DNA from 2 places in the Bradyrhizobium sp. SZCCHNR1015 genome. Region 2 is predicted to be linked to the other one. Evidence: predicted binding sites of a transcription regulator. Region 2 holds the regulator's gene; the other holds the start of a gene.

Region 1 (15,039 bases), on a different contig from region 2:
GAGCAGGCGCGAATTCGTCAAGGAGGCGGCCGAGAAGTTCGGCGAGCAGTGCATTGTGGTCGCGATCGACGCCAAGTCCGTGTCGCGGCCTGGCGGCGGGTCGCGCTGGGAGATCTTCACCCATGGCGGCCGCAAATCGACCGGCATCGATGCGCTGGAATATGCCCAGGAGGTGGTATCGCTGGGGGCAGGGGAGATCCTGCTGACCTCGATGGACCGCGACGGCACCCGCCAGGGCTTCGACCTGCCGCTGACCCGGGCGGTCGCCGACAGCGTCCCGGTGCCGGTGATCGCCTCCGGCGGTGTCGGCAACCTCGATCATCTGGTGGACGGCATCCGCGAGGGCCGCGCGACCGCGGTGCTGGCCGCGTCGATCTTCCATTTCGGGGAATTTACCATCCGGCAGGCCAAGGAGCACATGGTGCGCCAGGGCCTGCCGATGCGGCTCGATCCCTGACGACATTGCGTCGCAAAAATGTTAGATGAACGCTGGTCCGGCCGCCGTGGTCGGGCAGGCGTTCCGAGTACCGGCTGATGTCCCGCTTCACGCTTCACGATCTCGCTGCCATCATCGACGCGCGCGCCGCGGCGGGCGGCGAGGCGTCCTATACGCGCAAGCTGCTCGACAAGGGGCCGCCGCAATGCGCCAAGAAGATGGGCGAGGAGGCGGTCGAGACGGTCATCGCCGCTGTTGGCACCGACCGCGAGCATCTGATCTCCGAAAGCGCCGATCTGCTGTTTCATCTGTTGGTGTTGTTGAAGTCGCGCGACGTCCGGCTCGAGGAGGTCGAGGCGGCGCTCGGCAAGCGCACCGGTCAATCGGGGCTGGAAGAAAAGGCGTCGCGCAAGACGGAGTAGGGCGCGGCGGCGGGGAAACGAAGGGCAGCGTCATGGATATGCGCACCACCGAACAACAATATAATCCGTACCGCGTCTTCACCCGCGAACAATGGGCCGAGCTGCGCAACGACACGCCGATGACCTTGGAGCCCGGCGAGTTCTCCAAGCTGCGGTCGATGCACGATCGTCTCGACCTTCAGGAGGTCGAGGACATCTACCTCCCGCTGTCGCGACTGCTGTCGATGTATGTCGACGCGGCGCAGCGGCTGTACTACGCGCAGCGTCAGTTCCTCGGCATCCGCGACCGCAAGATGCCCTACATCATCGGCGTCGCCGGCTCGGTGGCGGTCGGCAAGTCGACCACAGCGCGCGTGCTGCAGGCGTTGCTGACCCGCTGGTCGCCGCGGCCCAAGGTCGATCTCATCACCACCGACGGCTTCCTGTATCCGAACGCGGTGCTGGAGCGGCAGGGCCTGATGCAGAAGAAGGGCTTTCCGGAAAGCTATGACCTGCCGCGGCTGCTCGGCTTTCTGTCCGACATCAAGGCCGGCCGCCATCCGGTGCGCGCGCCGGTGTATTCCCATCTGAGCTACGACATCGTCCCCAATCAGTGGACCGAGATCGACCAGCCGGACATCCTCATCGTCGAAGGCGTCAACGTGCTGCAGACCGGTCCGCTGCCGCGCGACGGCAAGGCCGTGCCGGTCGTCTCCGACTTCTTCGACTTCTCGGTCTATATCGATGCCGACGAGGCGATCCTGCGCAAATGGTACGTCAAGCGCTTCCTGTCGCTGCGCGACACGGCGTTCCATGATCCCAGGTCCTACTTCAACCGCTACGCGCTGCTGTCGGACGAGGAGGCCATCGCCACCGCGATCGCGATCTGGGAGCGCACCAACCTGGCCAATCTCGAGGACAATATCCTCCCGACACGGCCGCGCGCGACCCTGATCCTGAAGAAGGGCGCGGATCACGAGATCGAGACGGTGGCGCTGAGGCGGCTGTAAACGGGGCCGGCGGGCGCGGCGCCGGGCTGATCCGCCCCAACTAATTCCTTACGCTGGCACCTGTCGCGCCGCCGCCAGATTCGCCAGCGCCTCGTCGAGCTTGTCGCGATCGATCGGCTTGACCAGGAACCCGTCCATGCCCGCCTCGAAGCAGGCGTAGCGGTCCTCGACCAGGGCATTGGCCGTCAGCGCCAGGATCGGGGTGCGCCCGCCGGGCTCGCTGGCCTCGATGGCGCGGATGCGCCTGGCGGCAGCGATGCCGTCGAGCTTCGGCATCTGCACATCCATCAGGATCAGATCGTATGGCGCGCCGGCCGAGCGCGCCGCGAGCCAGGAGTCGAGCGCCGCTTCGCCATGCACGGCGATGTCGGCGTGATGGCCGAGCTTGGTCAGCAGCGAGCGCATCAGGAGCGCGTTGATGTCGTTGTCCTCGGCGACGAGGATCGACAGGCCCGCGCCGGCCTGAGCCGCGATCGGCGGCGCGATCGTCGGGACCGGATCGTCGGCGAGGACCGTGCCGTCGGTGTCGAAGCTCACGCGCGCGGCGAGCGAGGCGGCGCGCAGCGGCTTGACGAGATAGCCGTGGAATGGCGCCGCCGGTGCCAGCTCGTGGCGGCTCGCCGGCGTCACCAGCACGATCAGCCGTGTCGTATGGTGGTGCGCGACCCGGCCCAGACGCAGCGATTCATCGCTGCCGATGGCGTCGTCGACCAGCACGGCATGCCAGGCGCGTTCGGGCAGCAGGGCTCGCGCGACCTCGGCCTCGGCGATCAGGCAGGTCTGCGCGCCCCAGTTCTGCAGGCGCCGCTCGATCAGCTCGGCCTGCAGCCCGGCCGGCGCGACCAGCATGATCGACTGTCCGGCGAGGTCGGGGCCGCGGAAGCTGTTCTGCTCGCCGCGCTCCAGCGCCGGCGGCAGCGGCACCGCCACCTCGAAGGTCGAGCCGGCGCCGAGCTGGCTTTGCAGCGAAATGCGCCCGCCCATGCGCTTGACGATCCGGTCAGAGATCGCAAGGCCGAGCCCGGTGCCGCCGAAGCTGCGCGCCACGCTGTCGTCGGCCTGCTCGAATTCGCGGAAGATGCGGTCCTGCGCGTCGGCTGCGATGCCAATGCCGGTGTCGCGCACCTGGAAGCTGATCTCGTTCGGCCAGATGCCGGGCTCGGCGATCAGGGCAACGCCGCCCGTCGCGGTGAACTTGATGGCGTTGCCGGCGAGGTTGAGCAGCACTTGGCGCAGCCGCGCGGCGTCGCCCGTCACCCAGGTCGGCAGGCGCTCGTCGAGATAGGCCGCGATCTCCAGCTGCTTGGCCTGCGCGCGCGGCGCCAGCAATTCGGTGATCTCCTCGATCAGCGCTGCCAGCGAGAACGGCTGCGCCTCGAGCGCCAGCTTGCCGGCCTCGATCTTCGAATAGTCGAGCAGCTCGTCGATCAGCGACATCAGCGCTTCACCCGAGGTGCGGACCGCCTTGGCGTAGGTCGTCTGCTCCGGCGTGAGCTGCGTGTCGAGCAACAGGCCGCTCATGCCGAGGATGCCGTTCAGCGGCGTGCGGATCTCGTGGCTCGCCATCGCCAGGAAGCGTGACTTGGCGCGGTTCGCGGCGTTGGCCTGGTCGCGCGCCTCCGCCAGCGCGCGCTCGGTTTCGGTGCGGTCGGTGACGTCGCGGCCGACACATTGCAGCAGGGCGGGCTCGCCGGCGTCGGACCGCACGAGCGCCTCGCGCCACGCGATCCAGCGCGGTCCGATCGCGCTCTCGATGCGCTGGTCGTGGACGCGGGTGCCGTTCGGCTCCAGCGCGCTGTCGCCCTGCTCGATCAGCTGGAAGCTGAACGCGCTGCCGAGCAGATTGTCGCGGTCGAGACCCGCCATCCGGCAATAGGCGTCGTTGACGAAGACGATGGTGCCGTCGCGGGCGCGCATGACGATGAGATCGCCCTGCTGCTCGAACAGATTGCGGGCGCGCTGCTCGGCTTCCTGCAGCTCCCAGTTCCGGTCGGCCAGCACCTCGTTGTGGAGCGCGATCTTGTGCATCTTCCTGGCGACGAAACGCAGCCGCATGCTGAGCGTGGCCAGGCCGACGCAGGCGAGCGCGAACAGGAAGCTGGCTCCGATCGCGAACGTGTGCGGGTTATAGCCGGAGTTGTCGGAGATGCTGGCCTTGATGAAGCCGTACGCGCCGCCGAAGCCGGCGGAGAAGATCATCAGCGAGCGCAGGATGGCGAAGATGGTGCGGTGACGGCGCATGAACCGGCGCAGGCGCAGCCTGACGTGAAAAATCGGTCCCATCTCGTTCACCCCCAGCTTCCGATCCCAATGTCCTCGCCGACCCGCACCATGCGGCGTCGGTATTGCTGAGACTTTGAAAGGTCATGCCCACGCCAGCCGGCGGTGCAGAGATGGTGAACCGGGCGTTAGCCCGAGTCACAGAACCGGATTGGCCGGCGATGAGGAATGATTGCGGGCCGCCACGATCAATGCGGCGGCGTCCCTGGCCGTCGTGTGGCTGGAGCGGACGTAGATGCGATAGTCGGCGCGGCCATCGGCATCATCGCTGGCGAGATAGATCCGCTGCGAACCCGCAAGGCGATCAGCCGCGATCGCGACGACCTGGGTGGCGGCCGTGATGCCGCAACCCCGATCCTCTTCCACGGGCGCATCGTCGACCACGACGACATCGGCCGCCTCCGGACTGTCCGCCAGGGCCACGCGCACCGTGGCGAGCGCGGGATCGTCGGTGAAGTCGACATGCAGATCGGCGTGGAACGGCGCCGATCCAAGCGAGGCGCTGTCGGCGCCGACGGCAATGCAGGGCTGCGGGGAGGGTGCCAATTCGACCTTGGCAATGACCACGGCCGCGATCAGCGGCACGGCCGAAACGATGACCTTGAAACGCAACATGATACGCACCGACGCGGCAGGCCTGAGGACGAAACGCGGGCCTTATGGTTGTCGGAGCGTAAAGAGAAGTCGTTACCAGAGTGTTGAAGGGGCGGGCAGTCACGCCGCGTGACGACTGTCCTCCGCCAGCGCGCGATACGACAGCGCTTCGGCCAGATGCAGCCGGCCGATCGCCTCGGCGTGATCGAGATCGGCGAGCGTCCGCGCCACGCGCAGCACGCGGTGATAGCCGCGCGCCGACAGCCGCATCGTCTCGGCGGCCTCGCGCAGCAGCTTCTGGCCGGGGGCGTCGAGCTTGGCGATCTCGTCGAGCACGGCGGCGGGCGCTTCGGCATTGGTCCTGACCTGCGGCAGGCGCGCTTTGGCATAGCGTTCGCGCTGCAGGTCGCGCGCGGCGGCGACGCGGGCAGCGACCTCGGCCGAGCCTTCCTTGGACGGCGGCAGGATCAGGTCGGCGGCGGTGACGGCGGGGACCTCGATGCGCAGATCGATGCGGTCCATCAGCGGGCCGGAGATGCGCGTCTGGTAGTCGGCCGTGCAGCGGTCGATGCGGCCGCGCTTGCAGGCATAGCCGGGCTCGAAGGCGTTGCCGCAGCGGCATGGATTCATCGCCGCGACCAGCATGAAGCGGGCAGGGTAGGTGACGCGGTGGTTGGCGCGCGAGATCGAGACCTCGCCGTTCTCCAGCGGCTGCCGCAGCGAATCCAGCACGCGCGGATCGAACTCCGGCAACTCGTCGAGGAACAGCACGCCCTGATGCGCCAGCGAGATCTCGCCGGGGCGGGCGCGCAGGCCGCCGCCGGTCAGCGCCGCCATGCTGGCAGAATGATGCGGGCTGCGGAACGGCCGCCGGTTGGTCAGCGCGCCGCCCTCGATCTCGCCGGCGACCGAGGCGATCATCGACACTTCCAAGAGCTCGGCCGGCGACAGCGGCGGCAGGATCGACGGCAGCCGCGCCGCCAGCATCGACTTGCCGGCGCCGGGCGAGCCGATCATCAGCAGGTGATGCCCGCCGGCGGCGGCGATCTCGAGCGCGCGCTTGCCGCTCTCCTGGCCCTTGATGTCGCGCAGGTCGAGCAGGCTCGCGGGCGCCTCCTGGATTTTCGGCTGCGGCCGCGACAGCACCTGCGTGCCCTTGAAGTGGTTGGCGATCTGGATCAGCGAGCTCGCCGCGATGATCTGCAAATCGGGGCTCGCCCACGCCGCCTCGGCACCGCAGGCGGCCGGACAGATCAGGCCTTCCTCGCGGCCATTGGCGCCGATCGCGGCCGGCAGCACGCCGGCGACCGGCGCGATCGAGCCGTCGAGGCCGAGCTCGCCGAGCACGGTGAATCCGCTGAGCGCATCGGGCGGGATGGCGCCGATCGCGGCCATCAGGCCGAGCGCGATCGGCAGGTCGTAATGGCTGCCTTCCTTGGGCACGTCGGCCGGCGCCAGGTTCACGGTGATCCGCCGCGCCGGCAGCGCCAGCCCGGAGGCGATCAGCGCCGAGCGCACCCGCTCGCGCGCCTCCGACACCGCCTTGTCCGGCAGTCCGACGATCGCGAACGCCGGCAGTCCGGGCGCGACCTGGACCTGCACGTCGACCGCGCGGGCCTCGATCCCCTCGAAGGCGACGGTGGAAACGCGCTGGACCATGATGCCCCTCCCAGCGACAAGCTAGCGGAAGCAGGCCTTGTTCGCAAGAACAATACGGGAACATCCTCGTCTCAATCGTGCCATCATATGACGGTCAGAACCTCCAACCGGTCGCTGACCTCAAGCTCTCGGCGGCGCCTCGTAATTTATCTGCAGTAATCCCGGGTGCCATGTGCAAACCACTAGGCCTCGCTGCCAAAATGTTTCTGGATCCAGCGGAACATGCTCCGATTTTCACTGTCCGGGCCAAAACCCGCCCAACTGGCCTCGCCAGTTAGTTCGAAAACCAAGACGTTAACGCCGGGAGCAATTTCCTCCATGATCTGATCGCGAATTGCTTCGATGGTCAGGTTTTCTGGCGTATCAAGCAGCCAGAGATTTTTCAGGTAATGCCACCAAGACGCGCCGTTTTCTCGCGCAAACTGAATGAAGGCACGCTCTTGATCTTTTGTCAGATCGTTCGTGGCGACAATGAAGAGGCTCATTGGGAACCCTTTGACCGAGACTTCTTAGTCGGGGAAGTCTCACCAGCGATAAGCCGAGGCCTTCGGGCGAGCCTGCGGGGCTCTTGAACCACTTCGGCTTCCACTACTTCTTCAATGGGTCCCGTCATGTCGTCGCCGACAATCCGGTGTTCGATTTCCAGCTTCCTAATCGCATACTGTTCGGACCGAAGAAGCTCGGGATTGATCTTAGCAAAGTAGATGTATGCGCCAATAAAGACGATGAAGTCGATTGAGAGGAGAACAGAGAGTAGCACCAAAAGCCATTCTGCAATGTGAGCAACCGCTGATCCAACGAGAGCCAGCGCAAGAAGCACCATCATCCAGGACAGGGTTTGCAGTACGGTGCTGCGAGCGCCATTGATGAGGGCCGGAGCAGGAAAAAATGCTGACCAATTCATCGCATTGAATGTCCAACCAAAGCAGCGTGCCGAAGCCCAATGAACGAGATTGGTATCATACCTGCCGCATGATCGGAACCGTTAGATGTGCCTCCTCAATATGACAACAACAACAGCAACGTCGATGGCGGCCGCCTCCAATAGTCAAGTAGTTCGAACCCGAGCCCGCAGCGGGGCAATAGGGTTCGGTTTCGAACATGGACCCATTCCGCGAAACTTGTCGCAAGAGTCGTCATTGACGAGCTACGATGGCGAAGGCCGGCAGGCCGGGCGCGACTTGGACCTGTACGTCGGCCGCGCGGGCCTCGATCCCCTCGAAGGCAACGGTGGAAACGCGCTGGACCATGGGGCTCCCCTCCTGCCAGTGACGGTGGCGGAAGCGGCCCCCAATCGCAAGAACAATACGGGAACATCGTCGTTGCCGCGCTCTGCCGCAATCCATTAACGACAGCCGCGTGGGGTTTCAGCTCCGTCCGCTGCGCTTAACGCCCCTTTAGTCCGGCCTTCGCATTCTTCCGCAATCGATGATCGACCCGCGCCTCCGTCACGGCCGAGAGGCGCCCAACGAGGGACGTGTGATGCCTCCAGCGCCCGCGGCAGCTCCGACCGCCAAGACGCCCGCCGGTGATGCGCGGACGGTGTCCGAGCTCGCCACCGACATGCTGCGCCGGACCACCAGCCTGTTCCTGGCCGGTCCGCGGCCGGCGTCGAACGAGCAGCTCGATCTCTACGATCAGATGTTTGCCCGGCTGATGCCGCAGGTCGCGACCGAACTGCTGGCCGAGCTGAGCATGGCGCTCGCCGGCGTCGAGCGCGCGCCTTACGCGACGGCGCGGATGCTCGCTGTTCACCCCGAATTGCGCGTCGCCGGGCCGATGCTGGCCAAGGCGGCGGTGTTGACCGAGCGCGACCTCGCCGAGTTCATCCGCACCGGCAGCCCGGCGCATCTCGTCGCGCTCGCCAGCCGCAGGGGCATCGGCGACAACCTAACGACGCAGCTGATCGCGCGCGGCTTTCCGGCGGTCCGCATGGCGCTGGCGCAGAACCTCACAGCAAAGCTGTCCGAGGATGGCTATCGCAGCCTGTTCAAGATCGCCGAGCGCGATGAGGATCTCGCCGAGAAGCTCGCGCTGCGCACCGACCTGCCGGCCAAGCTGTCGCGGGCCTTCGTCGCCGCGGCCAGCGAGGGCGCCCGCGCCCGCTTCATCAAGGCCGCACCGCCGGCGACCCGCGCGACCCTTCAGGCGACGCCGACCCGCTCGCCCGGCGCGGCGATGCGCGCGATCTGGGACTATCAGCAGGTCAAGGCTGAGGTCGCCGCCCTCAGCCGCACCGGCAAGCTCGGCGACTCCGCCGTCAACCGCTTCTGTGCCACCGGCGATTTCCCTGCCGTGATCGCGGCGCTGGCGCTGCTCTGCGTCGTCACCATCGAGACGATCGAGACGCTGCTGGAGGAGGATCGCCTCACGGATCTGCTGCTGGCCTGCAAGGCGGCACGGCTGAGCTGGGCGACGACGTCGATGATCCTGCGCGACCGGCCCGGCTGCGACGCGCTTCCAGCCGATGACCTCGAAGAGGCGCGCAAGCGCTTCGAGAAGCTTGCGCTGTCCGAAGCGCAGTGGAAGGTGCGCGGGCTCGAATCGCGCTGAGCGAGCGCGGGAAGCGGCGTCAGCCCGGCGGGGTCGACGGGTAGGCCGTGAAGTCGATCTTGAACATCGCCGGGTCGAGCTTCTTGGTCGTATCGAGATTGTAGACGGCAATCGTGGTGTCGTAGCCCTGCGGATCGGTCACGGTCCACTGCTTGAGCTGGCCGTCCTTGGCGCCGAGCATCAGCATCAGCCGGCTGGTGCCGATCAGGGCCTGCTTCTCCTCGATCGTGATCGTGACGTAGAGGTCGTCGGCGGCGACCGCGATCACGTTGGTGTCCTTCAACAGGTCGATGCGGTCGGACAAGAGATAGCGCAGCGGCGTCTGCGACAGCGGATAGACGTCCTGGGTGGCGAGCTTGCGGTCGCGCACCACCAGCGAGGAGCCGTCGGCGATGATGTCGATCGGGGTCGGCGGGTCATATTCGAAGCGGACCTTGCCGGGCTTCTGGATGTAGAAATCACCCTTGGTCTTGCTGCCGTCCGGGCCGACCTGGACGAAATTCCCGACCAGCGTCTGCAGCGACGACAGATAGGCGCTGACCTTGGCCGCCTGCGCCTTCTGGTTGGCGTCGAACGAGGTGAAGATGCTGGCCGGCACGTTGCGCCGGGGATCGGGAATGACCGGATTGGGCGGGGCCGTCTGGGTGGTCGAGGGGCTCTGGCCGGCCCGCTGCTGGTCGGAGGCGCTGAGCTGGGAGCCGCTCTTCGGGCCTGATTTCGGAGCCGGCGTGCCTTGCGCGGCGGCGTGACCGGACGCTCCGGCGATGGAGCATGTCGTCACGGCGCAGGCGACCAGCCAGGCGCCGATCCGGCGCCCGCGCCAAGCTGCGTGATACGAAAACGTGCTGTTCAACAAGGAGCTTTTCAAAACGACGTCCTGAGGTTTTACGCGTTCTATCCCGGTTCGGCCGGGCAGCGTGATCGTAATCGCGTGAAGATCGGGCACCGAAGCGGCGTTTCTGCGGCCATCGGGCCGTCAGAACCCGCCTTCCTCCTCGGGCACCAGGATCTCGCGCTTGCCGGCGTGGTTGGCCTGGCCGACGATGCCTTCCTGTTCCATCCGCTCCATCAGCGAAGCGGCCTTGTTATAGCCGATCTGCAGCCGCCGTTGAATGTAGCTGGTGGAGGCCTTGCGGTCGCGCTTGACCACGGCGACCGCCTGCGAGAACAGGTCGTCGCCGCCGCCACCGCCGCCCATGCCGGTGGCGTCGAACACGGCGCCATCCTCCTCGCTCGGCTCCTCGGCGGTGACCGCCTCGAGATATTCCGGCGAGCCCTGGGCCTTGAGATGCTTGACCACCTTCTCGACCTCCTCGTCGGAGCAGAACGGGCCGTGCACGCGGCTGATGCGGCCGCCGCCGGCCATGTAGAGCATGTCGCCCTGGCCGAGCAGCTGCTCGGCGCCCATCTCGCCCAGGATGGTGCGGCTGTCGATCTTCGACGTCACCTGGAAGGAGATGCGGGTCGGGAAGTTGGCCTTGATGGTGCCGGTGATGACGTCGACCGACGGACGCTGCGTGGCCAGGATCACGTGCAGGCCGGCGGCGCGCGCCATCTGGGCGAGGCGCTGCACCGTGCCTTCGATGTCCTTGCCGGCGACCATCATCAGGTCGGCCATCTCGTCGACGATGATGACGATGTAGGGCAGGGGATCGAGGTCGAGCTTCTCTTCCTCGTAGATCGCCTTGCCGGTCTCCTTGTCGAAGCCGGTGTGGACGGTGCGCGTCAGCTCCTCGCCCTTGTTGCGGGCTTCGCCGAGACGGGCATTGTAGCCGTCGATGTTGCGCACGCCGAGCTTGGCCATCTTCTTGTAGCGCTCCTCCATCTCGCGCACGGCCCATTTCAGCGCGACCACGGCCTTCTTCGGGTCGGTCACGACGGGCGTGAGGAGATGCGGGATGCCGTCATAGACGGAAAGCTCGAGCATCTTGGGGTCGACCATGATGAGGCGGCACTGATCGGGGCGCAGCCGATACACCAGGCTCAGGATCATGGTGTTGATCGCGACCGACTTGCCCGAGCCGGTGGTGCCGGCGATCAGCATGTGCGGGGTGCGGGCGAGATCGATGATGATGGATTCGCCGCCGATGTTCTTGCCGAGGCACAGCGGCAGCTTTGCGACGCTCTCGGTCGCCTCCTTGGCCACCAGCAGCTCGCGCAGGTACACCTTCTCGCGATGCACGTTGGGCAGCTCGATGCCGATGGCGTTGCGGCCGGGCACGACGGCGACGCGCGCCGACAGCGCGCTCATCGAGCGGGCGATGTCGTCGGCCAGGCCGATCACGCGCGACGACTTGATGCCGGGCGCGGGCTCCAGCTCGTACAGCGTGACGACCGGGCCGGGATGCGCCTTGACGATCTCGCCGCGCACCCCGAAATCCTGCAGCACGCCTTCCAGCGCGCGCGAATTGGCCTCCAGCTCGCTCTTCGACAGCGGCTGGCGGTCGGAGGATTTCGGCGCCGCCAGCATCGAGACCGAGGGCAGATCGTATTTGTCGTTGGACTTTTTCGCAGGAGTCTTCGGCGCCGGCTTCTTGCGCGACTTCGGAGCGGGCTCCTCCTCCTCTTCTTCGTCCTCGCCCTCCTCGGCTTCTTCCTCGTCGCCGCCGTCCTCGTCCATCTCGGGCGCGAGCGTCGGCTTGCCCTGGCCGCGGCCGAGGCTCGGCTCCTGCCGGCCTGCGGCGGCGGCGCGCGGCTGCGGTCCTGACGACACCAGCGCGCGGTAGGCCGTGCTGAGGAACCAGACGACCTGCGCCTTGGCGCTCATGATGGCGTGGAACACCCAGCCGAGCCGGATCGCCTTGCGGTCGTCATCGTCCTCCGGGTCGGCCAGCGGCGTGTCGTCGTCCTCGTCGGCGAGCAGGCTCGGGTCGGCTTCCTTCGCGCCCATGCCGCCGGCCACCAGCAGGCAGCCGATCATCGCCACCAGAAGAAGGGCGCCGAGCACCAGCCGATAGATCACGCCGGGCGGTCCGAACACCACGGCCGGTGCGCGCACCAGGGCATCGCCGACGACACCGCCGAGACCGGTCGGCAGCGGCCAGGCATGCGAGCGCGGCCAGCAGCTGGCAAAGCCGGCGGCGATGACGGCGCCGAGAATCCAGGCGCCGAAGCGCAGCGCCTCGCGGTCGAACGGCCGGTGCGTCATCATCCGCCAGCCGCGGATCGAAAGCGGCAGGATCGCCATGATCGAGCCGAGACCAAGGATCTGCATCAGGAGATCGGCGCTGATCGCGCCGGGATAGCCGACGATGTTGCGGATCGCGCGCGAGGTGGCGTGGCTCAGGCTGGGGTCCTGCACCGACCACGTCATCAGCGCCGCCGCGGCCACGCCGCACAGCGCGATCAGGCAGAGGCCCGCGAGCTCGCGCAGCCGCCGCACCAGCGCGTCGCGCAGCGACGTCGGCAGGTGGTTGACCAGGGGAATGACTCGTTCGATCGCCGGCATCTGCATCAGCCCCGCGATTATCCCAGGACCTCGACCAGCCGGTGCAACGCCTCACCGGTGGATTCGGCATCGGCCACCAGCGCCAGCCTGATGTAGCCGAGGCCCGGATTGAAGCCGTCGGCCTGCGGCCGCGCCAGGTAGCTGCCGGGCACCACGCGCACGCCGGCGTCGCGATACAGCCGCAGCGTCACCTCCTCGTCGCCGCCGCGCTCAGTGACGTCGAGCCAGACGCAGAAGCCGCCATCGGGCCGCCTGTAGCCATAGCGGTTGCCGATGATCTGGTCGGCGAGGTCGAACTTGGCGCGGTACAGCCGCCGGTTGTCCTCGACATGGGCCTCGTCGGCATAGGCGGCGACCGCCACGTGCTGCAGCGGCACCGGCACCTGCGGCGCCGCGACGTTGCGCAGCTCGTGAAAGCCCGCGAGGAATCGGCGGTCGCCGGCGGCGAAGCCGATCCGCATGCCCGGCACGTTGGAGCGCTTCGACAGTGACTGGAACGCGACCACATTGGTGTAGTCGGGCCCGGCATGCTCCAGCATGCTGCCGGGCGCCGCCTTCGTGTAGATCTCCGAATAGCATTCGTCGCTGAAGATCAGGAAGCCGTAGGCGTTGGCGAGCCGGACCAGCTTGCGCATATAGTCCGCTGATGCCACCGAGCCCTGCGGGTTGGCCGGCGTCGCAAGGTAGAACGCGATCGTGCGCGACAGCGTCGCCTCGTCGATCGCATCGAGGTCCGGCAGAAAGCCGTTCTCGCGCGTCGTCGGCAGATAGATGGAGTCGCAGCCGGCGGTGCGCGCGCCGACGCCATACACCGGATAGAACGGGTTCGGCATCAGGATCGCGGGCTTGCCGCTGCGCGGGCCGACATGGCGGAGCGCCGCATGGGCGGCAAAGAACAGGCCCTCGCGGCTGCCATTGAGGACCAGGATCTCGTGCTCGGGATCAACAGCGCGCGGCAGCGCGAATCGGCGCGACAGCCAGCCGGCGGCCGCCTTGCGGAACGGCTCGATGCCCTTGGCCGCGGGGTAGCGGCCGAACTCGGCGATGTGCTGGGCCAGCACCGGCCCGACGAAGCCCGGCACCGGATGCTGCGGCTCGCCGACGGCGAGCGTGATCATCGGCTTGCCCGGCTTGTAGGGGGCGAGCAGCTCGTTCAGCCGCGCAAACGGCGAGCGTTCGCTCTCCGAATGGCTGGCGCCAGCGGGCGCGGGGGATGAAGCGGTCATTGCCATACGTAAAACGCGCGCCAAACCAGTGGAAGCCGCCGATCGCCCATGAACCGGTGCCTTTAGCGGTCACCATAGGTGGGGCGAGGTTAAGACGCGATTAACCATCGGCGCTGCCGCCCGTTTTGATCGGTTTTCCTGCCCCGATCCAGAGGCAATTTCGCAACAGCGGCGGACATTGTGGTGATTCGGGGGGCGGAGGGGAACCGTCTCATTTGGCTAGGCCCAAGCCGCCGCCAGCGCGCTGCCCGATACAGCGCCCTCGCCCCTTGTGGGGAGAGGGCATCGCTGGCCCATCCGCGAGCGCGGTTGGGTGAGGAGGGGTCTCTCCACGGGCTGAACTTGTGGAGAGATACCCCTCACTCAACCGCGTCTGCCGCACGCTCATACATGCCCTCTCCCACAAGGGGAGAGGGCGCATTCATAAGCACCGCCGCAGATGACAAAAACGGGCGGCCCGGTGCGCCGGAATATCAATGGGAATCTGCGCGCACCGGGCCTTGGCCGAACTACTTGGGGGCTTAGTTCGGGTGATGGTCAATTAGCACCCTGGTTTTTCCCTTGTATTGCCAACTTCCGAAGATTTGTAGAATTTGATTTCGGAAGCCACTGAGTGCGGCGTGGATGGACCAATTGCTTAACGGAGATGTCCGCCTCCGCCGTGGCTTTCCGGTCGCAGCGCGGCGGACGCACTTATTAGCGTGTCGCACGCTTTGTCGACCCGCCGGGCCGAGAATCTTGTCTGGCCGGACATAATCAGCCACATCCAGAATCATCAGACATTTCGCGAAACGAGATCGGCGCATCGCGACCATGATTGGCGGGCATCAGCGATTCCGGTGGCGTGCCGGCGAATGCGTGCGCGCCGAGGACTCTGACTTTCGAAAGAGCGTCGATGATGCGTCTGAGACTGCCGGGCGTGTTTGCCCTGATCATGCTGGCCCTGCCAATGACCGCGCCGCCCCGCATCGCCATGGCAGCGCCGGCCGCGGTTGCTACTTTGATTACCGTCGAGGGCAACCGGCGCGTTGAATCCGACACCATCCGCTCCTACTTCAAGCCCGGCCCGTCCGGCACGCTGGATGCCGGCCAGGTCGACGACGGTCTCAAGGCGCTGGTCGAGACCGGCCTGTTCGCCGACGTGAAGATCGACCGGCAGGGCGGCCGGCTGATCGTGCGCGTTGTCGAGAATCCCGTGATCGGCCGCGTCGCCTTCGAGGGCAACAAGAAGGTCAAGGACGAGCAGCTCACGGCGGAAGTGCAGTCGAAGCCGCGCGGCACGCTGTCCCGTCCGATGGTGCAGTCCGACGCGCAGCGCATCGCCGAGATCTATCGCCGCTCCGGCCGCTACGACGTCCGCGTCACGCCCGAGATCATCGAGCAGCCCAACAACCGCGTCGATCTCGTCTTCACCATCGAAGAGGGCGTCAAG
Region 2 (15,039 bases):
CGGTGAGGGCAGGGGTAGCGAACTGGGAGGTCGCGCCGCAGATCGTCACCGCCGAGGCCGAGAAGCGGGCCGCTTTCAGGAGCGCCCATGCAGCGCTTGCGAAGTCGGGCACCGTGACGCTGGAGCTCGCGATTTCCGGCGTGCCGATGGTCACGGCCTACCGGGTCGGCGAGGTCGAAGCCTTCATCCTGCGACGGCTCATCAAGGTGCAATCCGTGATCCTCGCCAATCTCGTGATCGGCGACAACGTCATCCCGGAATTCCTGCAGGAAGCCTGCACCGCCGACAATCTCGCGCCCGTGCTGGCGGATCTGTTGAGCAACGGCCCGATCCGCGCGCGTCAGGTCGAGGCGTTCAATCGCCTCGACGCCATCATGTCGACCGGCGCATCGTCACCGAGCATGCGCGCCGCCGACATCGTGCTGGAGACGATGCGCGGGGGACGGGCAGGGAACTAATCAGGTCGAGTCCGAGCTACAGTCTAAGCGCCGCGAGAGGTGTAAAACGATGGTCGACCAAGACGATCTCCCCTGGGAGGGACAATGCGCCGATGCCGCGTACACGTTCGCATTGCGACGCGCGGAATGGTCTGCGCGAAACCCTCACAGTTTGCCTGGGCCGCTGAACGAGATCATCGGCACCTTGATGACAGAGCTATGGGACCGGAATTTCAGCCAAACTGACATCCGTGTGGCCTTCGACGCAGCCGTGCGAGGTATGCCGCGTTACGCCGCGGGATCAGAGCGACGCAGCCCGACGTCCACAAGGTTGGCGACCGACGATTGGCGTGCCGCCGAAGGATAGGCGATGAGTCCAGCGGACTCGCCGACAGAACGCGCCGCGCGACGGTGGGCCTGCTGCCGCCTTGCGGCGACCGCTTTGCCCACCTACGGCGGCTCGCCAAGTCGCTCACTTCAACTGCTCCACAAGAAAGCTGGTCGTTCGTGTGAGCGCGTCCGTTGCCTTGGACACTTTTAACGGGCTGTCGCGGCTCAATCGGCAGTCGGCCTTTGTTCCGCGGCTCGAAGCTCTACGAGTGCACCATTCGCACGAGGTCTTTTCCGAGCTGTTCCAAGCTCAGAAACAAATTTGAGGCTTCGGCCAAAAAAACGAAAAGGAATGCATGCACCAGATACATGCGGTTGCCGAGAGTAACGAGCATACGTTCGATGACGACGCGCGGATATGAAGGCCTGGTGAAAAGCACGACGAATGCTACGCCAAGGACCAGCGAGCCGATCACGTCGCTTGGATAGTGAAACGCAAAGGCGACCCTGGATAGCGCAACGACGACGGTCGCCCAAAGAAAGCAAAGCCATCCAGCCCATCTGTTCTCGATGAACACCACCGTCGCGAGGCCGAAGAACAACGTCGCGGTGTCGCTGGGAAACGAACTCTGGCGGTCCCAGCTCCAGGGTACGGCGACGGAGTTCACATGAAGCGCCGGGTCCAGGAGAGGACGCGTGTGGACAAAGACGTGAAACTGGAGCCAGACAGACAGCATCGTCGCCAAGCAGACTCCGAACAGTCCTGCCAGCATACGACTCCGGCGCTTTGCACAATCGTCCACGAACCACAGCGCGACAAGCGAGCCGAATATCGGAATTCCTCTGAACAGGGAATTGGTCGCAAGCTCATAGAGACCGGCATGCGTTCCGGCGAGCGCGTTTATTCCAAGCAACAGGTCCTGATCCAAATTGCCAGTCATCTCCTTAGCCAAGCCTAAATATAACTGCGGGACAGCCATCCCTCGCAGACTGCGTCAATCGGCAGCAAGCAGAACATGCGCTTTTGGTTAACCCTGCCGCCCGCGGCGTCGTCGTATGCCCGGTCCCACATGATCATGTCTCCAGCATCAGCTCGAGACGGTCCTCGTCGAGAGGCTACGCCGTCCCCCCGTCTTGCTGATCGGTTCGCCGATCGACGGTTGGGACTGCCGCGTTGCCGATCTTTGCGACGCATCCCAAGCTTCGGCGCAAGAGCATCCAGCCGTAACGAAAAAGGCCCATCCAGCGTGCTGGACGGGCCTTTGGTGATTTGATGTCTCGCGGCGGGCGCGATCAGCCGCGCTTGTCCATCTCGACGTAGCTGCGCGTGGTCACGCCGGTGTAGAGCTGGCGCGGACGGCCGATCTTCTGCTGCGGATCCTCGATCATCTCGCTCCACTGGCTGATCCAGCCGACGGTGCGGGCGACCGCGAACAGCACGGTGAACATGGAGACCGGGAAGCCCATCGCCTTCAGCGTGATGCCCGAGTAGAAATCGACGTTCGGGTAGAGCTTGCGGTCGATGAAGTACTGATCGCTGAGCGCGATCTTCTCCAGCTCCAGCGCGACCTTGAGCATCTGATCGTCGGCGTGGCCCGTCTCCTTGAGCACCGCGTGACACATCTTCTGCATGATCTTGGCGCGCGGATCGTAGTTCTTGTAGACGCGATGGCCGAAGCCCATCAGGCGCACGTCGCTGTTCTTGTCCTTCACCTTGGCGATGAATTCCGGAATCTTGTCGACGGTGCCGATCTCGGCCAGCATGTTCAGCGCAGCCTCGTTGGCGCCGCCGTGCGCCGGGCCCCACAGGCAGGCGATGCCGGCGGCGATGCAGGCGAACGGGTTGGCGCCCGACGAGCCGGCGATGCGCACCGTGGAGGTCGAGGCGTTCTGCTCGTGATCGGCGTGCAGGATGAAGATCTTGTCGAGCGCGTCGGCGAGCACCGGGTTCGGCTTGTACTCCTCGCACGGCACGGCGAAGCACATGTTCAGGAAGTTCTCGGCGAAGGACAGCGAGTTCTTCGGATAAACGAAGGGCTGGCCGATGGTGTATTTGTAGGCCATCGCCGCCAGCGTCGGGATCTTCGCGATCATCCGCATCGACGCGATCATGCGCTGCTTCGGATCGTTGATGTCGGTGGAGTCGTGGTAGAACGCGGCGAGCGCGCCGACCGAAGCGACCATGACCGCCATCGGATGCGCGTCGCGGCGGAAGCCGTGGAAGAAGCGCGACATCTGCTCGTGCACCATCGTGTGGTGGGTCACGCGATAGTCGAAATCCTGCTTCTGGGCCTTGGTGGGGAGCTCCCCGTACAGCAGCAGATAGCAGGTCTCCAGGAAGTCGCCCTTCTCGGCGAGCTGCTCGATCGGATATCCGCGGTATTCGAGGACGCCGGCGTCGCCGTCGATATAGGTGATCTTGGACTGGCAGCTGCCGGTCGAGGTGAAGCCGGGATCATAGGTGAACATCCCGGTCTGGGCGTAGAGCTTGCCGATGTCGATGACGTCGGGACCCACGGTGCCGCTCAGGATCGGAAGATCGAAATTCTTGTTGCCGACGGTGAGCGTCGCGGTCTTGCTTGCGGATTTTGCGTCCATCGTTTGTCCCCGATGAGATCGTTAGGCTTGGCCCTTGTTCTTTGTGAGAGATGGCAGGGCGGGTGGACTTTATCTAGTGCGGTGGCTTTGACATTCGCGTCACTGTCGCTGCCAACAGCTTAAGAAGGTCAAATCCGAAACCGTACTGGAATCTTATGCTTACTAGTGTCCTTCGGCCCAAACATCGCTCAACGAGCCCGCCGCAACGTGTGAAGAATGTCCGAGCCGGGAAAACCAGCGGGTGCCGCGCAAATGCGTATCGTATTGCCCTGTGCGCTGCAAGATGGGGGTCCATGAGACCTTATGAGGTGGTCTGGTCCTCCAGGCGGCCCAAGGATTCATCACGCCCCAGGATCGCCAGAACGTCGAAAATGCCGGGTGAGGTGGTTCGGCCGGTGAGCGCCGCGCGCAGCGGCTGCGCCACCGCGCCCAGCTTGAGATTGTTGGCCTCGGCAAACGCACGCAGCGCGGCTTCCGTGGCCGGTCCGCTCCAGGACTCGACAGCGGCCAGCGCGTCATGCAGCCGGCCGATCAAGGCGCGGCTGTCCGGCGTCAGCAGGGCGGCGGCCTTGGCGTCGATCGGAAGCGGCCGGTCGGCAAAGATGAAGGCGGCGCCGTCGATCAGCTCCAAGAGTGTCTTGGCGCGTTCCTTCAGGCTCGGCATCGCCAAAGTGAGCTGCGCGCGCGTGGCGTCGTTGAGCTTGGCTTTGAGAGCCGCGCCGTTCGGCACGTAATTCAGCACGTCCTCGAACTGCCGCACCAGCGCCGCATCGTCGCTGTGACGGATGTAGTGGCCGTTGAGGTTCTCGAGCTTGGCGAAATCGAAGCGCGCTGCCGAGCGGCCGATCGCCGGCAGGTCGAAAGCTTCGATCATCTCCTCGGTGGAGAAGATCTCCTGGTCGCCATGGCTCCAGCCGAGCCGTACCAGGTAATTGCGCAGCGCCGACGGCAGATATCCCATCGCGCGGTAAGCATCGACGCCGAGCGCGCCGTGGCGCTTCGACAGCTTCGAGCCGTCGGGCCCGTGAATCAGCGGGATGTGCGACATCGACGGCACCGTCCAGCCGAGCGCATCGTAGATCTGCTTCTGGCGCGCGGCGTTGATCAGATGGTCGTCGCCGCGGATGATGTGGGTGACGCCCATGTCGTGGTCGTCGACGACCACCGCCAGCATGTAGGTCGGATTGCCATCGCCTCGCAGCAGCACGAGGTCGTCGAGGTTCTCGTTCTGCCAGACCACGCGGCCCTGCACCTGATCCTCGATCACGGTCTCGCCGGTCAGGGGCGCCCGCAGCCGGATCGTCGGCTTGACGCCTTCGGGCGCCTCCTTCGGATCGCGGTCGCGCCACAGCCCGTCATAGAGCCGGGTGCGCCCTTCCGCGCGCGCCTTCTCGCGCATTGCCGTCAGCTCCTCGGCGGTGGCATAGCAGCGATACGCCATGCCGCTGGCGAGCAGTTGCTCGGCGACCTCGCGATGGCGCGCGGCGCGGCTATATTGGTAGATGACCTCGCCGTCCCAACCGAGTTCGAGCCATTTCAGCCCGTCGAGGATGGCGTCGATCGCCGCCGTCGTCGAGCGCTCGCGGTCGGTGTCCTCGATTCTGAGCAGCATCTTGCCGCCGCGGCCCCGCGCATACAGCCAGTTGAACAGGGCCGTCCGGGCACCTCCGATGTGGAGAAAGCCGGTCGGAGAGGGGGCAAAGCGTGTGACGATCGGGGAGGTCATGGGCGGCAGCACGAAATCCAGGCAGGGGCTATGAAGGGCGGGGGGTGTATAGCAGGCCTATCGCATAACTAAAGCCTTCCTTGGGGGAGGCGGATTTGGCAGATAGGCTGCCAAATTCCGGAGCAGGATATTCTTGATGACCACGACGACAGACACGGCGGCGACGGCAGAGGCAGGGCGCGACTTTATCCGCGACATCGTCCAGGCCGATCTCGACAGCGGCAGGCACAAGACGGTCGTCACCCGGTTCCCCCCGGAGCCGAACGGCTATCTGCATATCGGCCATGCCAAGTCGATCGGTCTCAACTTCGGCATTGCCCAGGAGTTCGGCGGCCGCTGCAATCTGCGCTTCGACGACACCAATCCGACCAAGGAAGAGCAGGAATATATCGATTCCATCCAGGCTGACGTGCGCTGGCTCGGCTATGACTGGGGCGACAACCTGTTCTTCGCCTCGGACTATTTCGAGCGGCTCTACGACTGGGCCGAGGGCCTGATCAAGGCCGGGCTCGCTTATGTCGACGACCAGACGCAGGAGGAGATCCGGCTGTCGCGCGGCACGCTCACCGAGCCCGGCAGGAACAGCCCGTTCCGCGACCGCTCGGTCGAGGAGAATCTCGACCTGTTCCGGCGCATGAAGGCCGGCGAATTTCCCAACGGCGCGCGCGTGCTGCGCGCCAAGATCGACATGGCGGCCGGCAACATCAACCTGCGCGATCCCGTGCTGTACCGGATCCTGCACGCCCATCACCCGCGCACCGGCGATACCTGGAAGATCTATCCGAGCTATGATTACGCCCACGGTCAGTCGGATGCGATCGAGGGCGTGACGCACTCGATCTGCACGCTGGAATTCGAGGATCACCGGCCGCTCTACGACTGGTTCCTGGACAAGCTGCCGGTGCCGTCGCATCCGCACCAGTACGAATTCGCGCGCCTCAATCTGACCTACACCCTCTTGTCCAAGCGCGTGCTGACGCGGCTGGTGCAGGACGGCCACGTCTCCGGTTGGAACGATCCGCGCATGCCGACCATCGCCGGGCTGAAGCGCCGCGGCGTGCCGCCGGCGGCGGTGCGCGAGTTCATCAAGCGCATCGGCATCGCCAAGGCCAACAGCATCGTCGATGTCGGCATGCTCGAATTCTGCATTCGCGAGGAGCTCAATCGCACGGCGCAGCGCCGGATGGCGGTGCTGCGGCCCTTGAAGGTGGTGATCGAGAACTACCCGGAAGGCCAGGTCGAGGAGCTCGAGGCGATCAACCACCCCGACGACGCTTCCGCCGGCACGCGCAAGATCGCCTTCTGCCGCGAGCTTTATATCGAGCAGGACGACTTCATGGAGAACCCGCCCAAGAAGTTCTTCCGCCTGTCGCCCGGCAACGAGGTGCGGCTGCGCTACGCCTATTTCATCAAGTGCCGCGACGTGATCAAGAACGATGCCGGCGAGATCGTCGAGCTGCGCTGTACCTATGATCCGGCGACCAAGGGCGGCAACGCGCCGGACGGACGCAAGGTCAAGGCGACGATGCACTGGCTGCCGGCGGCGCAGTCGCTGAAAGCCGAGATCCGCATCTACAATCAGCTGTTCGCCAATCCGAGTCCGAACGCCGCCGACTTTACGGCCGACCTCAATCCCAACTCGTTGGAAGTGCTGACCGACGCCCGCATCGAGCCGGCGATCGCCGCGAGCAATTCGGACGCGCCGATGCAGTTCGAGCGCCAGGGCTACTTTGTGCGCGATCCGGACTCGACGCCCGACAAGCTCGTGTTCAATCGTACCATCGGCCTGCGCGACACGTTTGCGAAGGAGGTCGCCAAGGGCTGAGGCGAGCGGAAGCCGCGGGACGCTTGCAGCTCAGCTGATCGCGTCCTGGCCGGCGTTCGTCAGGGTCGGCACACCGTCGGTGAGCTCGACGAGCCCGCGCTCGGCGAGGAGCGAGAGGTCTTCCTCGGCGACTGGGGACAGCGTGAGCCGGTGGGCCTTGATGTCCCGGAGAGTCCAGCGGAGGTGGATCGCCCTCTCGAGCGCGAGATCGGCGAAGGGGTCGTCAATACCTTTAGCGTCCATACCCCGATAAGCGCGTGCGACGCGAAAAGTTCCAAGCCAGGTGCGCGTGCAGAAAGCCAGGATTCCCGTTCCGTTCTGCTAGGCGGCCTCGCGCAGCTTCCGATAGCCTTCCCGTCCGGTCGGGTCACGGGTGGTGTTGGCAATGGCGGAGCCGGTCAGGCCGCCAGCAGGACGTCCAGGAGGGCGGCGCGGGATCGCGGGCGTGATGGCCGACGTCTGGCCGCCGCGGGGCGCGCTGGCCGGCGGCTGGCCCGCGATCCGGCCCGGCGCGTCATCGGCGTTCGCCGCGCGCCTCAAGATCTGGGCGGCCGAGGAGGCCGGCGCGGGGCGGCTGCTGCCCTGGGTGCCGGTGGCATTCGGGGCCGGCATCGCGCTGTATTTCACCGCCGATCACGAGCCTGTGCTCTGGATCGCCGCCATCACGGCGGCGCTCCTCTGCCTCGTCGCCATCATGATGCGGCGGCATCGGCTGTTTCCGGCTGCCGTGATGATCGCGGCGGCGGCGTGCGGCTTTGCCGCCGCGACCATCAAGACCGCGCGGGTGGCGCATCCGGTGCTGGCGCGGCCGCTGTATTCGGTGGCGCTGTCCGGCTTCGTCGAGGCGCGCGACATCCGCGAGCGCAGCGACCGCATCGTGCTGCGCGTCACCGCGATGGAGAGCCCGCGCAACGCGATCACGCTGGCGCGGGTGCGGCTCGCGGTGCGCAAGGGCGCGGCGCCCGAGGTCGGCAGCTTCGTGCAGCTCAAGGCGCGGCTGCTGCCGCCCATGGCCCCGGTGCGGCCGGGCTCCTACGATTTCGCGCGCGACATGTTCTTCCAGGGCATCGGCGCCTCCGGCTTCGTGATGGGCGCGATCACGACGGCGCCGCCGCCGCAGGCCGCCGGCTTCGGCCTGGGCTATGCGGCGGCCATGCAGGGCCTGCGCGATGCGATCGATGCGCGCATCCGCGGCCGGCTGTCGGGCGACGAGCGGGCGATTGCCACCGCGCTGCTGACAGGCCGGCGCGACGCCATCACGCCCGATGTCAACGACGCGATGTTCATTTCCGGCCTCGGCCATGTGCTGTCGATCTCAGGCTATCACATGGCGGTCGTGGCCGGCGTCGTGTTCTTCGCCGTGCGCGCGCTGCTGGCGCTGATCCCCGGCCTTACCGTCAGCCACCCGATCAAGAAATGGGCGGCGGCCGCGGCGCTGGTCGCGGCGGCGTTCTATCTGTTGCTCTCAGGCGCGGAGGTCGCGACCCAGAGATCGTTCTTCATGACGGCCGTGGTGCTGATCGCGGTCATGGTCGACCGCCGCGCCGTCACTTTCCGCACGCTCGCGGTCGCGGCGATGATCGTGCTGATCGCAGCCCCCGAGGCGCTGGCGCATCCGAGCTTCCAGATGTCGTTCGCGGCAACGCTCGGCCTGGTCGCGCTGGTGCAGTTCGGCCTGCCCAGGCTGTTCGCGACGCCGGACAGCTCCACGACGCAGCGCGTCGCGCTGTGGGGCGGGCGCGAGCTCGCGATGCTGCTGCTGGCCTCGCTGATCGCCGGGCTCGCGACCACGCCCTATGCCGCCTTCCATTTTCATCGCGTGACGCCCTATGGCGTGCTCGCCAATCTCGCGGCGATGCCGGTGGTCTCGGCGCTGGTGATGCCGGCCGGCCTGATGGGCTTGCTGGCGGCGCCGTTCGGCCTGGATGGCGTCTGGTGGTCGCTGATGGGCCTCGGCATCGACTGGATGATCGCGGTGACGCGCTGGGTGGCGGCGCTGCCGGGCGCGGTCGGGCGCATCCCGGCCTTCGGCATCGGCCCGCTGATCCTGGCCAGCCTGGGCGTCATCCTGATCGGCCTGCTGCGCACACCGCTGCGCTGGTTGGGCGCCATGGGGCTTTTGGCCGCCACCGCCTGGGCGGCCGCGACGCCGCTGCCCGACGTCCTGGTCGCCGGCGATGGGCGCGCGGTGGCGGTGCGCGGCCGTGACGGACGCCTGCATGTGATGCGCGCCGGCAAGGATGTGTTCGCCACCAAGGAGTGGCTCGCGGCCGACGCCGATGCCCGGCTGCCGGCGGACGCCTCGCTCGCCGATGGCGTCTCCTGCGACGAGGCGGGCTGCGTGGTCGCGATGGCCGACGGCCGCTTCGCCGCCATGACCTTGCGCGCTGAGGCGCTCGCCGACGATTGCGCCCGTGTCGCGCTGATCGTCACCGCGCGCGCCGCGCCGTCATCCTGCGCGGCGGCCGTGATCGATCGCGAGCGGCTGCGGCAGCAGGGCGCCTTGTTGCTGGTGCAGCAGGGCAAAGGCTTGGCCGTGACGCCGACGCGTGCCGGCGGCACCGACCGCCCATGGTGGCCGGCGCCCGCCGAGGCCGGCGAGTTCGACACGACGCTGACGCCGCGTGCGCCGGCCGCGCGGCTTCAGGACGCGACGCCGCCGGAGACGGAGCAGGGCGAGCAGGATTGAGCGCCGGGCAGCTCGAAGGTGCCGAGATGATACTCGGTGTCGTCTGGTCCATCGAACAGCGAGGGCCCTTCGACCAGCGTGAACGCAGCGCCCGGATAGCGTTGCCAGATGGCGACGTCATCAGCCGTGACCGTCAGCCATCCGAACGCAAGCATGTAGCGGCCGGGCTCGGTGATCCGTCCGGCCTTGTTCCAATCGATCTTGTTGACCACGGCGGCAAGCTCCCCCGGCAAACAATGCCGGCCGAGGGATGTCGTTCCTATCCGATGCGATGCCGGACGTTCGCCCGAGAGGACTTTGCGCTTGCAGAACCCAAGTCTACCAAGTCTCCCACCTTCGAAAGCGCGCTCACGACCGACAGAAATGCCGACGCGCAGACCCTCAGGTGATGCTGATGCGGCGAATCGGTGTGGCCTGCGACGTCGGCACGTCCTCGGCGATGTCCGGGCGGCGCTCTGCCGGCTGCTTGCTGACCGGCAATTGCAGCACGGTGACGCGCTGGCCCTCGCAGAGCTGGGTCACCAGCACGTGGCGGCCGTCGGCGAACTCGATCGCGTCGTGATGGCGATCGGGAATGTGCGTCTCGATGCTGTTGAACTTCGCGACGCGCTCGCGGATCGTCCGGGTCCAGAGCCAGCGGCTGTCGTAGCGGACGTCCTCGGCGAAGGCCAACTCGGTGCCGGGCAGCATGCAGACTGCGACGGTCGGCTCGCTCTCCAACGCGAAGCCGCGGGTGGCGGTGCCACGGAAGGTCATCGAGATCAACGTCTCGCCGACCTTGGCGGGACGGGACGCAACCGCATGGAGGCTGTAGTCACACATCGGATCGCTCCTCGTTGAGAGATAGCCGACCCACGCTCCCCCCGGACAGGCGCAGGCCTCTATCAGAGTGGACATCGATGGTGATGTTAGCGCGCGCTTCGCGGCAATTCTGCGCTGATCTGCATCGCGTGTGCCCGCGGCTGATCACAAGCGTTTGAGCATGCCGCGCTGCACATCATGAAGTGCATTCGCGTGTGACGTATTTGCTGGCCGCTTCCAGCTTGGCTGGCTTCTCGCTCGGCGGCGACAGCGCGTGCGCCCGCCGCCGGTCGACCGATCCCCTTCGCGATCAGTACTTGCGGTACAGCCCGACCAGCTTGCCTTGGATCTTCACCCGGTTCGGCGGCAGGATGCGCACCTCGTAGGCGGTGTTGGCCGGCTCGAGCGCGATCGATGCGCCGCGACGGCGGAAGCGCTTCAAGGTCGCTTCCTCATCGTCGATCAGCGCCACCACGATGTCGCCGGTGTCGGCGGTCTCGTTGCGCTGGATCAGCGCCATGTCACCGTCGAGGATGCCGGCATCGACCATCGAGTCGCCGCGCACCTCGAGCGCATAGTGATCGCCGTTGCCGAGCATGTCCGCAGGCACGCTGATGGTGTGGCTGCGCGTCTGCAGCGCCTCGATCGGGGTACCGGCGGCGATGCGGCCCATCACCGGCACCGCGACAGGGCGCTCGCCATCGTCTAGCGCGGGAGTACTGGTGCGCACCTTGCCGAGATTGCCTTCGATCACCGACGGCGTGAAGCCGCGACGGTTGCCCGCGGCCTGCGACAGCTCGGGCAGCTTGATCACCTCGATCGCGCGGGCGCGATTCGGCAGCCGGCGGATGAAGCCGCGCTCCTCGAGCGCCGTGATCAGGCGATGAATGCCGGACTTCGAACGCAGATCGAGCGCATCCTTCATCTCGTCGAAGGACGGCGGCACGCCGGCTTCCTTGAGCCGCTCGTTGATGAACCGCAGAAGTTCGTACTGTTTGCGCGTCAGCATTTCGACCTGGTCCCCGGTTTGTTGTTGTCCGAGTCCAGGAGCTGCGCCTTGAGCACAAGCCGGCTGAGAGCGCCCTGGAGTCGGACCGTCATCGCGTCGCCCGCAACATACTAAAAACAAATCATGAACGGACACTATATGTTCGATGTGTGTTCCGCAATCCTAAAAATATGATGAACGGACCGGGCTTTACCGGGGAAGCGGCTCAGTTCGGCAGGCGCAGGATCTCGCACGGGCTGCCGGCAGGCGCCTTCGGCGCAAACGCCGGCCGGATCACCAGCGCCTGCGACAGCGCGAGGTTCCCGAGCAGCGACGAATCCTGCTGGCTCACTGGGGTGGCTACCAGCGTGCCGTCGGCGCGCTCCTCGAGCTGCGCCCGCAGATAGTCCTCGCGCGAATCGTTCGCCCCCAACTCGCGGCCGAGCAGGGCGGTCTCGCGCGGCATCACGGCCTCGTCGCGGCCGAGCAGGCGCCGAATCAGCGGCACCATGAACAGGATGGCGCAGACATAGGACGACACCGGATTGCCGGGCAGTCCGATCACCCTGATGTCGCCGAGCCGTCCGTGCATCATCGGCTTGCCCGGCCGCATCGCGATCTTCCAGAACGCCATTTCGACGCCCTCGGCCTCCAGCGCCTGCTTGACTAGGTCGTGATCGCCGACCGAGGCGCCGCCGGTCGTGATCAGGACGTCGGCCTCTGCCGCGCGGGCGCGCCGGATTCCAGCGACCGTCGCCGCCATCGTATCCGCGGCGATGCCGAGATCGATCGGCGTCGCGCCCTCGCTGCGCACCAGCGCCCGCAGCGCGTAGCCGTTGGAATAGACGATCTGCCCCGGGCCGGGCGTCGAGCCCGGCATCACCAGCTCGTCGCCGGTGGCGAGCAGCGCCACCTTCGGCCGCCGCCGCACCGGCAGCGCCGGATGATTCATGCTGGCCGCCAGGGATAGGTCGCGGTCGCTGAGCCGGCGCCCGGCCTTCAGCAGCACCATGCCCTGGTGGAAGTCGACGCCGGCCGGCCGGATGTGCCGGCCTGTGATCGCGGCCTCGGTGATCACGACATGGCCGTCCTCGGCGATCGTGTCCTCCTGGATCACCACCGCGTCGGCGCCTGCGGGGACAACGCCGCCGGTGAAGATCCGCGCCGCCTCGCCGGGCCCGACCACGCGATCGAACGGCCGTCCCGCCGCGACCTCGCCGATCACCTTCAGCCGCGCCTTGGCCTTGGCTGCGTCGGCCGCGCGCACCGCATAGCCATCCATCGCCGACATCGCCTCGGGCGGCTGCGTCCGCAGCGCCGCGAGGTCGCGGGCCAGGATGCGGTGATAGGCCTCGTCCAGCCCGACCATTTCCTCAGCCAGCGGCTCGGTGCCGGCGAGCACCGCGGACAACGCATCGGAGACCGGCATCAGGGCCATGGGATTACCTTCGGACGAAGACGGGCAGATCGACTGAATCGCCTTCTAACCGAACGCGCACGGGGTGGCCAAGAGCCTAAGCCGCTCCCGGCTTTCCGATCGTCTGAAGGTGCGTCGCGTGGCCCGCCGCCTCACGATCGCGCGAGAAACTCTGCAATCATGCCGGGGGGGCAGTCGCGATCTGCTCACGTGCACACGGAGTCCCGACGGAGCTATCCGGCAGCCGCGCGACAGGCGGCGCGCTCGGTGGTGTGCAGGATGTCCGCCACCATGTTCCGCAGCCAGACCGATGCCGCGTCACGATCGAGCTGCAGCGGCCAGACCATCGAGACCGCCGGCAGCCGCAACTTCAACGGCGCCGGACAGAGCGCCAGCCCAAACCGGGGTCCGTAGAGCCTTGCCATCCGGGTCGGGATCGTGGTGATCACCGGTGACGCGGCCACCGTCGCCAGCACGCTGAGGAAATCCGAGGAGGCCGAGACCACGTTGAGCTCGGTCCCGATCTCGTCCAGCGCCGCCTCCAGGCAGCCCTGCAGGCTGTTGGTCAGCGTCACCAGTGCGTGCGGAAGCGACAGATAGGCATCCAGGCCGATCGGTGTTTTCATCGCGATGCGCTTTGGATTGTAGACGCAGCTCAGCGCCTGCTCGAACAGGAACTGGGATCGGTGCCGCAGCGCCACCGCCTCGAAGCAGCCGACGCCGACATCCAAGGCGCCCTCGTCGAGCAGACGATGCACCTCGTTGCGTTCGGTCGGACGGCTGAGAAGCCGCACGCCGGGCGCCGTTCGACGCAGCTCCGCCGTGAGTTCGGGGATCAGCAGCAGCTCGACCTCGCTCGAGAATCCCAAGCGGATGGTGCGCTGCTCGGTCGCTGGGTCGAACTCCGGTGCGGCGTGCAACGCAGCCTGCATCTGGGCCAGCGCCGCCCGAACCGGTCCGGCCAGCACCGCAGCCTTGGGGGTCGGCTGCATGATCGTGCCGACGCGGACGAACAGCTCATCCTGCAGCAGCACGCGAAGCGTCGACAGCGAATGGCTCATCGCCGGCTGCCCCACCTTCAGGCGCGCCGCCGCGCGTGTCACGCTGCGCTCCTGCATCAGCGCGTCGAACGCGACCAGCAGATTGAGGTCGAAGGAGCGAAGATCGAAATGATCGATGGACTGCATGAGTTGGATCGATTTGAGGAATGCATGACCTAATCGTAGATCTCGGCCCAGACAAGATCACCGTTCGGATCGAGGCCGCCAAACATGCAGGACATCACGACCTATCGCGTCGGGGACGCCACCATCAGCAGGATTTTCGAGATCGGTCTCGATGCGGTCGAGGGCGAGTTTCTGTTTCCAGGCGTGGACGCCGCCAGCATTGCCCGCGAACGCGGCCGTTTCGGGCCGGGATCGGTCGATCCGCGCACGGGATCGCTGCGCCTGAGCATCCATAGCTGGCTGGTGCGGACGCCGGAGCGCGTGGTGCTGATCGACACGGCCACCGGCAACGACAAGGAGCGGCCCGGCGCGGCCGTTCTGCATCGCCTGAACGAGCCGTTCCTCGACCGATTGCGGGCGGCCGGCGTCGCCCCCGACGATGTCGACCTCGTCCTGATGACGCATTTGCATGCGGATCACGTGGGCTGGAATACGCAGCTTGCCGATGGCCGCTGGATGCCGGTGTTTCCGAACGCCCGGCACGTTTTCTCGGGCCGAGAGCGCGCCTATGTCGCCGCCCTCTCGGCTGGCGACGGCTCGGACGCCGCGATCAGGGACGCGGCCGGGCTCGGACCCATGCTGCATCCACCGATGCCGGGGGTCTACGAAGACAGCGTGCTGCCGATCGTCGAGGCCGGCCTCGCGCGCGAGATCACGGTCGATGGCAGCGAGGTCGTCGACGGCTTCCGTTTTCTGCCGAGCCCCGGTCACAGCATCGATCACGCCTGCATCAGCTTCAGCTCGCGTGGCGAGCGCGCGCTGTTCTGGGGCGATGTGCTGCATCATCCGATGCAGGTCGCGCATCCGGACTGGAATTCGGTCTATTGCGAATTCCCGGAGGCGGCGCGGACCTCACGGCTATGGGCGATGAACCATGCCGCGGAGACCGGCTCCCTCGTGTTCACCACCCATTTCGCCGAGTCCTCGGCCGGGCGCGTCAGCCGCGACGGCGACCGGTTTGCCTGGCACTTCGCCTGATCCGAGATGGCCATGATCGATAAT

Evidence for each region. The regulator LexA, encoded in region 2, represses DNA repair genes until DNA is damaged. The targets are predictions, from matches to a motif close to TGTTCNNNNTGTGTTCNG.
Region 1: a site for LexA is predicted at 6,426-6,443, ahead of QX128_RS22985 (YifB family Mg chelatase-like AAA ATPase). Genes of this name have one in related genera too.

Annotation. Positions count from the first base shown of each region.
Region 1 covers NZ_JAUEYW010000013.1:235,267-250,305, reverse strand. Annotated here, with positions in the region: gene hisF (imidazole glycerol phosphate synthase subunit HisF) at 1-457, shown strand, start outside; gene QX128_RS23005 (phosphoribosyl-ATP diphosphatase) at 535-858, shown strand; gene coaA (type I pantothenate kinase) at 891-1,847, shown strand; gene QX128_RS22995 (PAS domain-containing hybrid sensor histidine kinase/response regulator) at 1,896-4,130, opposite strand; gene QX128_RS22990 (hypothetical protein) at 4,266-4,742, opposite strand; gene QX128_RS22985 (YifB family Mg chelatase-like AAA ATPase) at 4,842-6,380, opposite strand; gene QX128_RS22980 (hypothetical protein) at 6,563-6,865, opposite strand; gene QX128_RS22975 (hypothetical protein) at 6,862-7,284, opposite strand; partial or broken gene QX128_RS33250 (ATP-binding protein) at 7,529-7,630, opposite strand; gene QX128_RS22970 (DUF2336 domain-containing protein) at 7,863-8,933, shown strand; gene QX128_RS22965 (outer membrane lipoprotein carrier protein LolA) at 8,953-9,741, opposite strand; gene QX128_RS22960 (DNA translocase FtsK) at 9,910-12,387, opposite strand; gene QX128_RS22955 (aminotransferase class I/II-fold pyridoxal phosphate-dependent enzyme) at 12,399-13,613, opposite strand; gene bamA (outer membrane protein assembly factor BamA) at 14,503-15,039, shown strand, end outside.
Region 2 covers NZ_JAUEYW010000005.1:1,551-16,589, reverse strand. Annotated here, with positions in the region: gene lpxB (lipid-A-disaccharide synthase) at 1-458, shown strand, start outside; gene QX128_RS10120 (phosphatase PAP2 family protein) at 1,031-1,708, opposite strand; gene gltA (citrate synthase) at 2,061-3,365, opposite strand; gene gltX (glutamate--tRNA ligase) at 3,667-5,091, opposite strand; gene QX128_RS10105 (glutamine--tRNA ligase/YqeY domain fusion protein) at 5,228-6,916, shown strand; gene QX128_RS10100 (hypothetical protein) at 6,947-7,159, opposite strand; gene QX128_RS10095 (ComEC/Rec2 family competence protein) at 7,302-9,605, shown strand; gene QX128_RS10090 (hypothetical protein) at 9,560-9,817, opposite strand; gene QX128_RS10085 (hypothetical protein) at 9,987-10,427, opposite strand; gene lexA (transcriptional repressor LexA) at 10,717-11,415, opposite strand; gene glp (gephyrin-like molybdotransferase Glp) at 11,621-12,832, opposite strand; gene QX128_RS10070 (LysR family transcriptional regulator) at 13,045-13,998, opposite strand; gene QX128_RS10065 (MBL fold metallo-hydrolase) at 14,083-15,015, shown strand; gene QX128_RS10060 (alpha/beta hydrolase) at 15,028-15,039, shown strand, end outside.